DNA from 2 places in the Mitsuaria sp. CC2 genome. Region 2 is predicted to be linked to the other one. Evidence: riboswitches for the same ligand, from Rfam matches in the RefSeq annotation. Region 2 holds a riboswitch; the other holds the start of a gene.
What was found. A riboswitch is a leader RNA that binds a small molecule or an ion and turns the genes downstream of it on or off. The one in region 2 is predicted to bind cobalamin.
Positions count from the first base shown of each region.

Region 1 (5,191 bases), on a different contig from region 2:
CCTCTCCTTCAGTCAACTCACCATCGGTGGAGACGGTCTGCTTTATGCGGGGTCCCAGACGCTGCAGGTGTACGACCCTGCGACCATGTCGCTGCTGCGGACCGTGGCGGTCGGCGACCAGTTCGCGATCTATGCCGCACCGCACACGGTGGCGGTGGACGCGCAAGGCGTCATCTATGGCGCCACGGGCGACGGGCGCATCAACAAGTACTCAGCGACCGGTACGCTGATCTCATCGCTGCAGACGCAGGCCCAGATTGAAGACATCGAAGTGGACGCGCAAGGGCGCATCGTGATGACCACCTGGGACGAGACGGTCTACACCACGGACACCTCGCTCAGCGCCCTGCATGAATTCAAGGTGCCGACCCTGCTTACCCTCAACATGCGCGTGGCATTCGCCGTCGCGCCGGCCGTGCCGGAACCGTCGACCTACGCTTTGATGCTCGCGGGCATCGGCGCGGTCGGCCTCGCCGCGCGTCGTCGGCGGACGGCAGACCGGATCGCCGGGCCCGGGCGCGCCGCCTGACAGCGCATTGGCCAGAGGCCTGCCTACCAGCGGGCCATGGCGAAATGCGATGATGGCCTCCTCCACGGTCGCATGCGTCGAAGGCCAGTCCTTACTGCCGACATGCGCCATGTAGGTGTCCGAACCCGCCTGCACCGCCATGCCCGCATGAGCGCTCCCGTTCCTCGGGAGTCGCCCGGGCCGGCCCACGGGCCGGCGTGGCGCTCAGCGCTTCCTGACGATCACGCTGCCCACCGAGTACCCCGCGCCGAAGGAGCAGATCACCCCCAGGTCGCCCTGCTTGAGGTTGGCGCGGTGCTCGTGGAACGCGATCACCGAGCCGGCCGAGGCCGTGTTCGCATACGTGTCCAGGATCAGCGGCGCGATCTCCGCGCCCGCCTCGCCGCCGACCAGCTTCTTGATCACCAGCTGGTTCATGCCCAGGTTGGCCTGGTGCAGCCAGTAGCGGCTCACGTCGTTCGGCTGGATGTGCAGCGCGGCCAGGTGGTTTTCGATATGCGCCGCGGCGATGGGCACCACTTCCTTGAAGACCTTGCGGCCCTCCTGGCGGAAGGTCTTGTCCCGACCCTCGGGATCGCTGTCCTCGGCCTTGTTCATGAAGCCGAAGTTGTTGCGGATGTTGTTGGAGAACTGCGTCGCCAGCTTGGTGCCCAGGATCTCCCACTGCTCCGGCGCCGTCGCCAGATCGGCGCGCTCGACGACGATCGCCGTGCACACGTCGCCGAAGATGAAGTGGCAGTCGCGGTCCTTCCATTCCAGATGCGCCGACGTGATCTCCGGATTCACGATCAGCACGCACTTCGACGCGCCCGAGCGCACCGCGTTGTAGGCCTGCTCCAGCGCGAAGGTCGCCGACGAGCACGCCACGTTCATGTCGAAGCCGTAGCCCCCCGCGCCCAGTCCCTGCTGGATCTCCACCGCCATCGCCGGATACGCGCGCTGCATGTTCGCCGCCGAGCAGAACACCGCGTCCACGTCCTCGGGTTTCCTGCCCGCGGCCGCCAGCGCCTTGCGCGCCGCGTCCACCGCGATCTCCGCCATCAGCGACAGCTGGTCATCCGCCCGTTCCTCGAAGCGCGGATACATGCGCGTGGGGTCCAGCACGCCCTCCTTCTCGATCACGTAGCGCTGCTTGATGCCCGAGGCCTTCTCGATGAACTCCACGTTCGAATGCACCAGCGCCTCGCGCGTGCCGGCGGCGATGGCCTCGGCGTGCTCGGCGTTCTGCAGGTCCACGTAGCGGTTGAACGAGTCCACCAGCTCGGCGTTGGTGATGACGTGCGGGGGCTGGTAGAGACCGGTGCCGCTGATGACGACGGAATGCATGTGGCTTGTCTTCTGATGTCGCCCGTTGCAGGGCCAAGGGGGCGAAGTTTAGCGAACTGCGCCCAAAAGCCCCCGGACGATGCATGTTGCACCGCAGCGCGGCGACGGCGCCCCGCAGGATGCGTAGAATGGGTCACCGGGCCCAAATTTTGGGACCCGGTTTTTTATGGCCGGGTCTCAAGTCAAGCGCTCGCAGCCCAGGGCGTGCACTGCATCAACGCAGCCCGACTTTGCGACTTTGGACCATGGAAATCTTTGACTACGACAACATCCTGCTGCTGCCGCGCAAGTGCCGCGTGAACAGCCGCAGCGAGTGCGACACCTCCGTCGAGTTCGGCCCCCGCCGCTTCAAGCTGCCGGCGGTGCCCGCGAACATGAAGACGGTCGTCGACGAGTCCATCACCGAATGGCTGGCCGCCAACGGCTACTTCTACGTGATGCACCGCTTCGACCTGGACGCCGTCGCCTTCGCCCGCACCATGCGCGACAAGGGCCTGCTGGTCTCGATCAGCGCCGGCGTCAAGGAAGCGGACTACGCCATCATCGACCGCCTCGCCGCTGAAGGCGTCGGCGCCGACTACATCACCATCGACATCGCCCACGGCCACGCCGACGCCGTGCAGCGCATGATCGCCCACATCAAGCACAAGCTGCCCGACACCTTCGTCATTGCCGGCAACGTCGGCACGCCCGAGGGCGTCATCGATCTCGAGAACTGGGGCGCGGACGCGACCAAGGTCGGCATCGGTCCGGGCAAGGTCTGCATCACGCGGCTCAAGACCGGTTTCGGCACCGGCGGCTGGCAGCTCTCGGCCTTGAAGTGGTGCGCCCGTGTTGCGACCAAGCCCATCATTGCCGACGGCGGCATCCGCCACCACGGCGACATCGCCAAGAGCGTGCGCTTCGGCGCCTCGATGGTGATGATCGGCTCGCTCTTCGCGGGTCATGAGGAGTCGCCGGGCCACACCGTCGAGGTCGACGGCAAGCGCTACAAGGAGTACTACGGCTCCGCGTCCGACTTCAACAAGGGCGAGTACAAGCACGTCGAAGGCAAGCGCATCCTCGAGCCCGTGAAGGGCCACCTGGCCGACACGCTGCGCGAGATGGAGGAGGACCTGCAGAGTTCCATCTCCTACGCCGGCGGCCGTGCCCTCGGCGATCTGCGCAAGGTGAACTACGTGGTCCTGGGCGGCGAGAACGCCGGCGAACACCTGTTCATGTAAGCCCCGAGGCCCGCGCACATCGAGCCTCACTGGGGCCGGAATGATGCTGGGGGTTCCCGGAGGGATGCCCCCTGCATCGTGGAGTGCCCGCGCCAGGCGACACGAAGTCGAGGGGCCTCCCGTTATGATCCCGCCCGTTGGTGCTTGCGCCCGGCTCCCTGCCGGCGCAGTTCAACGGGAATCAGGAGGGGCCGCACCCGTGCGGTCGCTGCCCCAACCTGAGCTGCCCCCGCAACGGTAAGCGGAAGGCGCGCCTCTTCTGAGAGTTGAAAGCGCGCGGCTCGTGTCTGAACACCACTGGACGGTCGTCCGGGAAGGCAACACGGGTTCATTCTTCCGACAGCCCGGATACCGGCCAACAGGCGGATCGTCGCCGTGCTTCCGGGGCATCCCTGAAGGACGGCGCGTCCATTCCGCATGCGGCCGCGGGGAAGCGGCCGTCTGCCGTTGCTTTCCGAAGTTCCGACATGCAAGCCTCCTCTCCCCGCGCCACGCTGCGCGCCGTCGCCCGTGCGTCCGCGACCGCGCTGGTCGCCCTGCCCGCCCTGTCCCTCGTCCCGTCGATCGCGTTCGCGCAGTCCTCGCTGGATCCCGTCATCGTCATCGGTACCCGCGAGCCGCAGGCCCTGAGCAAGAGCGTCGCCGACGTGGTCCTCATCGATGCGGGCACGATCCGAGACAGCGGTGCCGGCAGCGTCGAGGAGCTGCTGCGCCGCTACGCCGGCCTGCAGATCACGCGCAACGGCGGCCCCGGCCAGAGCGGCGGTTACATCCTGCGCGGTGCCAACACGACCGGCACCGTGGTGATGATCGACGGCGTGCGCGTCGGCTCCGCGACGCTGGGCCAGGCATCCCTGGAATCGATGAGCCTGTCCAACATCGATCGCATCGAGGTGCTACGCGGACCGGCCTCCGGACTGTACGGCGCGGACGCGGTCGGCGGCGTCATCCAGATCGCGACGAAGAAGGGCCGGGGCCCGCTGAACCTGACGGCCAATGCGGCGATCGGTGAATACGCCTCGCGTCTCGGCGACGTCGGCATCAGCGGCGCGCAGGCCGGCTTCGACTACGCGGCCAGTCTGAGCCGCGAGACCAGCGACGGCACCTCGGCCATCCGTCCCAACGACATCAACGGCTACTACAACCCCGATCGCGACGGCTTCCGCCGCACGACGGGATCGGCGCGCCTCGGTTTCACGCCGGCGGAAGGCCATCGCATCGGCGTCACCGCCACGCAGAGCAAGCTCAACGCGCAATACGACAGCGCCAACTTCGGCGGTCCGCCGGATTACCTCAGCGATCCGACGCCGGACTTCCGCAACCGCCTGACGACCCGCGTCGTCAGCGCCGATTACCGCGGCACGCTCTCGCCGATCTGGACCACCACGGTGCAGCTCAGCCACGGCCTGGACGATTCGCGCAGCGGCGCGCCGGATCCGGCGCGCTTCACGACGAAGCGCGATCAGGCGACGTGGCAGAACGCGTTGCGCCTTTCGCCCGACCAGCAGGTGGTGCTGGCCTACGAGCACCTCACCGAACAGGCCGACGGCGTCACGACCAACACGCTGAAGCGCAAGAACGACGCCTACATCGCGGGTTACTCGGCCCAGTTCGGCCCGGCCTCGCTGGAAGCGAGCCTGCGTCACGACGACAACAACGCCTACGGCAAGTCCACGACGGGCAGCGTCGGGGCGAGCTACGCGCTGACCTCGACGCTGAAGGTTCGCGCGGTGGCAGGCAAGACCTTCCGCGCGCCGACCTTCAACGAGACCGACTATCCGTTCTACGGCACGGCGGTGAAGCCCGAAGACGGCCGCAGCGTGGAGCTGGGCGTGAACTGGCGCTCCGGCGCGAGCAGCGCCGCGGCGACTGTCTACCGCAACAAGGTCGACAACCTGATCGGCTACAACCCCGATCCGGACGGCACGCAATGCCCGCCGGGGTATTTCGGATGCTCCTACAACGTCGCGAAGGCCAAGCTGCAAGGCGCGACGCTGAGCGGCGCGCACCGCTTCGGCAACCTGAGCCTGAGCGCGACGGTGGACTTCCTCGACGCCAGGGACGAGCAGACCGGTTCGCGCCTGCCGCGTCGGGCGGCGCATCAGGAAAGCAT
Region 1 is NZ_JARVXN010000006.1:9,086-14,276, reverse strand. It holds gene PV762_RS04060 (PEP-CTERM sorting domain-containing protein) at 1-529, shown strand, start outside; gene PV762_RS04055 (beta-ketoacyl-ACP synthase III) at 734-1,855, opposite strand; gene PV762_RS04050 (GMP reductase) at 2,101-3,078, shown strand; cobalamin riboswitch at 3,200-3,453, shown strand; gene PV762_RS04045 (TonB-dependent receptor domain-containing protein) at 3,546-5,191, shown strand, end outside.
Region 1: another riboswitch for cobalamin. It lies ahead of PV762_RS04045 (TonB-dependent receptor domain-containing protein); the one in region 2 lies ahead of PV762_RS17685 (TonB-dependent receptor domain-containing protein).

Region 2 (5,191 bases):
TCATCGACAAGCGCCGTCCGTCGGCCAACGTCTCCGAAGTCATGCACGTCATCGGCGAGATCGACGGCCGCAACTGCGTGATCATGGACGACATGATCGACACGGCCGGCACGCTGGTGAAGGCGGCGGAAGTGCTGAAGGAACGCGGCGCCAGAAGCGTCTTCGCCTACTGCACCCACCCCATCCTGTCGGGCCCGGCGATCGAGCGCATCGCCGGTTCCATGCTGGACGAGGTCGTCATCACCAACACGATCCCGCTGTCGGAAACCGCCAAGGCCTGCGGCAAGATCCGCCAGCTGTCGGTCGCCTTCCTGTTCGCCGAGACCATCCGCCGCATTTCGGACGGTGAGTCGGTGACCTCCCTCTTCAGCGAGCAGAACAACAACTTCTGATCGCTTCCTGTACCGGCCGCTGTTCGCGAGGACAGCGGCCGTTTCGCGAAGGTACCTGGTCGCGGGGCCTTCACCCGGAGCGTCAATCCTGGCGCTCCGTCCATCTTGGAGATTGATATGAAATTCGTCGCTTTTGAGCGCAAGCTGCAGGGGACCGGAGCGAGCCGCCGCCTGCGTCACGCTGGCAAGGTTCCTGGCATCGTCTACGGTGCCGGCGAGCCGGCCGTCATCGAGGTCGATCACAACGCCCTGTACCACGCCATGAAGAAGGAAGCTTTCCACAGCTCCATCCTCGACATGGAAGTGGAAGGCAAGACCACGCAAGTGCTGCTGCGTGACTTCCAGATGCACCCGTACAAGCAGCAAGTGCTGCACGTGGACTTCCAGCGCGTCGACGCCACGACCCGCATCACCAAGAAGGTGCCGCTGCACTTCGTCGGTGAAGCCGAGTCGCCGGCCGTCAAGACCGACAAGGGCACCGTGAACCACGTGCTGACCCAGCTGGAAATCTCCTGCCTGGCGCAACAGCTGCCCGAGTTCATCGAAGTCGACCTGAGCGGTCTGACGATGGGTCACTCGATCCACGTGAACGACCTGAAGCTGGCCGATCACATCAAGATCGTCACGCACGGCAAGCCGAACCCGGTCGTCGCCACCCCGGTCCCGGCCGCGGCGGAAGAAGTCATCGTCGTGGCCGCCGCTCCGGCCGCCGACGACAAGAAAAAGAAGAAGAAGTAATTTCTTCCTCTCCGGACGTGCGCCTGACGAGGCGCGTGTCCGCAGTGTGGAATGCCCCCTTCCGGGGTGGCATCCCCCTGGAAGGATGCCCCGCTTGCGGGGCAATCCCTCTGAAGAAGGCCCCGCTCGCGGGGCCTTCTGCTTTTGCGCTCGACACTGATAATCGCGCTCCATGATTCGTCTCTTTGTCGGCCTGGGCAATCCCGGCCCTGAATACGAGGACACCCGGCACAACGCGGGTTTCTGGTGGATAGACGCGCTGGCGCGCGGTCTGAAGGCCTCGCCGCAGCTGGACACGAAGTACTCGGGCCTAGTGGCCCGCGTCAACGACGCGCCGGGCGCACCGGGTCCGATCTGGCTGCTGCAGCCGATGACCTACATGAACCTCTCCGGCAAGTCGGTGGCGGCGCTCGCGCGCTTCTTCAAGATCGCGCCGGAGGAGATCCTCGCGATCCACGACGAGCTCGAGATCGCCCCCGGCGAATTCAAGCTCAAGCAGGGCGGCGGCAACGCCGGCCACAACGGACTGAAGGACATGCAGGCCCAGCTCGGCAGCGGCAACTTCTGGCGTCTGCGCCTGGGCATCGGCCATCCGGGCCACCGGGACGAGGTCGCCGGCTACGTGCTGCGCAAGCCGCCTCTTGCGGAGCGCCAGGCGGTCGAGGACAGCATCGGCAAGTCGCTCGAGGCCTTCAAGCTGATGACCGGCGGCGACATGGCCAAGGCCGTGGCCCTGCTGCATGCCAAGCCGCCGCGGCCCAAGCCTCCCAGACCGTCCAATCTGCCGCCGAAACCCGGTGCCGACGGCGCCGCGCCGACCGCTGGCGCCCCAGTTGCCGGCACGGCAACACCTGCCCCCGCAAGTTCCGCTTCCATTCCCCCTGCCCCACCCCCGACCTCCGGAGACTGACATGTCCGCGCGCGCCGCACTGATGCTGATGACTGCTGTTCTGGTCCTCATGTCTGGCGCGGCGCACGCGCAGGACGTGCCGAAAGCGCCCCCGCAGCAGGAGAAGACTTTCGGCTTCTACCGTTGCGGCCCGGAGGGTCACGACTTGCGGGAGACGCCGTGTCCCGACGGCCAGGGTTGGCGCGCGGAACTGCCGAAGGACAAGGTCGATCCCAAGGAGACCGACGCCGCGCGCAAGCGCACGGTCGAGGAGACGCGCGAGCTCGCCGCGCGCGAGCGTGAGCGCGATCGCCAGGCGGCGAAGACGCCGCCCAAGGCCGCCGGCATCGACGGTCGCCTGCCTGGTCAGCGCGCGACGAAACCGGCCAAACCCGCGGATCCCAAGAAGCCCAAGCCCAAGGATCCGAAGAAGCCGCCGAAGAAGAAGCCCAAGGTGCCGAAGTCGCCGGACGGCGCGCTGCAGCCCAGGCCCACGACGGGTGGCGACACCACGGCGTCCGCACCTCGCTAGAATGCGCGCCGTTGGTGCTCGCGCGGACATTGCGTCCGTGCAGTTAAACGGGAATCAGGAAGCGGTCGCATCCCCGATGCGCGAACCAACCTGAGCTGTCCCCGCAACGGTAAGTGGCCGCCGGTCGCGCGCCCGGGATCCTGACGAAGGAACTCCGGGCGGCAGCCGGCACTGCCTGTCCCCATGTCCACTGGCGCGAGCGCGCTGGGAAGGACACAGGCAGCGGCCACCAGCCCGGATACCGGCCAACAGGTGGCGTCTCCTGCCGATCGCGACGCGTCCTCCGTGAGCTTCCAGCTGTCACGAGGACGATCCCGACGACGAGCCGGCGACGCCGTTTCTCAGAAGCCCTGCGGGTGAGCAGGCGTCTGAATTCCGTCGTTGGTCCGTCCCTCATGCTTCCGTTCGTTTCGCGCGCGCGCACTGGTGCCCGCTCGCTGCCCGTCTTCACCCCGTTGGCGCTCTCGTTGTCGACGCTCGTGGCGCTCTCGTCCTTCTCCCCGGTCGCGTACGCGCAATCCGCATCCCCCGCTTCGCCTTCCACCTCCCCCCCGGGCGCCCCCGCCAGCCGGCTCGACGACGTCACCGTGACCGGCACGCGCAGCCCGATGAAGCTGTCCGACGTCGCCGCCGACCTCACCGTCATCAACCGCGACACCATCGAGCGCCAGGGCTTCGGCAACATCGCCACCCTGCTGCGCAACGTCGCCGGACTGCAGATGACCAGCAACGGCGGTCCTGGCAACTCGACCTCGCTTTACCTGCGCGGCGCCGAGACGCGTCACACCGTGGTGCTGATCGACGGCGTGCGCGTGGACGGCCAGTCCACGGGCGGCGCGAGCTGGCAGAACCTGCCCGTCTCGCAGATCGAGCGCATCGAGGTGCTCAAGGGTCCCGCCAGTGCCTTGTACGGCTCCGACGCCATCGGCGGCGTGGTGCAGATCTTCACGCGCAAGGGCCAGGGCCGGCCGCAGATCGACCTCGGCCTGGGCGGCGGCAACCTGGGCCAGGTCAGGGCCGATGTCGGCGTCAACGGCGGCTCCAGCGCCTTCGATTACGCGGGCGCGCTCTCCATGGACCGCGGCACCGGCTTCAACGTCTACTCGCGCACGACGAACGCCAGCTACAACCCCGACCGCGACGGCTGGCGCAACTACAGCGGCAGCCTGCGCCTGGGCGGCCGCGTCGCCGACGGCCAGCGCCTGGAGTTCGTCGGCCTGAAGAGCCGCGGCGACGCCGGCTATGACGCCGGCAAGAACGCCGACGACCGCGGCATCACCGAGACCCTGGCGGCGCAGCTCAACCTGAAGTCGACGTGGTCCGACGCCCTGTCGACGCAGCTGTCGGCTGGCCAGTCCGAAGAGAACTACGAGACCAAGCCCAGTGCGCCCTACCTGACGAAGACGCGCATCCGCAACGCCTCGCTGCAGGGCTTCTACCGCTTCAACGAACGGCATCAGCTCAATGGCGTGCTGGAGCGTCGCGAGGATCGCCTGGTCAACACCGCGCTGGTCAGCGGCGGCGAAAGCACACGCAGCCAGAACGCCCTCGGCCTGAGCTACCTCGGCAACTTCGGCGCGCTCAGCGTGCAGGCCCACGGCCGGCATGACGACGACAGCGACTTCGGCGACGTCGACACCGGCAATCTGGCGGCCGGCTTCAAGCTCGGCGGCGGCTGGCGCGTCACAGCCTCCGCGGGCAGCGCCTTCCGCGCCCCCACGCTGTACCAGCGCGGCAGCGTCTACGGCCCCACCACCTCGCTGCCCGGCGTGCAGGAACTCCGCCCCGAGCGCGCGCACAACCGCGAGGCGGGACTCGCCTGGGCGCAAGGCGATCTCGACTTCGCCGTCACCACCTTCCACAACCGCGTCACCGACCTGATCGCCTTCGGCGCGGCGGGCACCTGTCCGTCCAAGACCGGCTGCTACGGCAACGTCGCGCGCGCCCTGCTCAAGGGCACCAGCCTGAAGGGCGGCGCGGCGCTGGGACCGGTGAACCTCAGCGCCACCGTCGACTTCCTCGACCCGACCGACGCCAACACCGGTCGCGTGCTCCAGCGTCGGGCCAAGCGTTTCGGCACCCTGCGTGCCGAGACCTCGCTGCAGGCCTGGACGCTGGGCGCGACCCTCGTCGGCTCGGGCAAGCGTTTCGACGACGCCGCCAACACGACGCGCCTGGGCGGCTATGGCCTGCTCAACGTGGACGCGCAGTACGCGTTCGCGAAGGCGTGGCGCGTGCAGCTCAACGTGGACAACGTCTTCGACCGTGCCTACCAGACGGCGAACTACTACAACCAGGCGCCGCGCACCTGGTTCGTGATGCTGCGCTACTCCCCGTCGCTGTAAGGTCGGACCTTCAGTCACACGGAGACCGGGATGTCCCTTCATCACCTCATCGTCGGCGGCCAGCGCAGCGGCAAGTCTCGCCACGCGGAGCGCCTCGCGCTGCGCTGGGCGCGGAAGCCGGGGCACCGGGTCACCGTCGTCGCGACCGCCGAGGCCCATGACGACGAGATGCGCGACCGCATCGCCCGTCACCAGGCCGACCGGCCCGAGGGGTTCGACACCGTCGAGGCGCCGCTGCGCCTGTGCGAGGCGCTCCGCGCGGCCTCCTCGCCCACGCGGCTCGTGGTCGTCGACT
Region 2 is NZ_JARVXN010000025.1:27,007-32,197, forward strand. It holds gene PV762_RS17665 (ribose-phosphate pyrophosphokinase) at 1-392, shown strand, start outside; gene PV762_RS17670 (50S ribosomal protein L25/general stress protein Ctc) at 510-1,130, shown strand; gene pth (aminoacyl-tRNA hydrolase) at 1,303-2,040, shown strand; gene PV762_RS17680 (hypothetical protein) at 2,042-2,551, shown strand; cobalamin riboswitch at 2,547-2,816, shown strand; gene PV762_RS17685 (TonB-dependent receptor domain-containing protein) at 2,947-4,896, shown strand; gene cobU (bifunctional adenosylcobinamide kinase/adenosylcobinamide-phosphate guanylyltransferase) at 4,927-5,191, shown strand, end outside.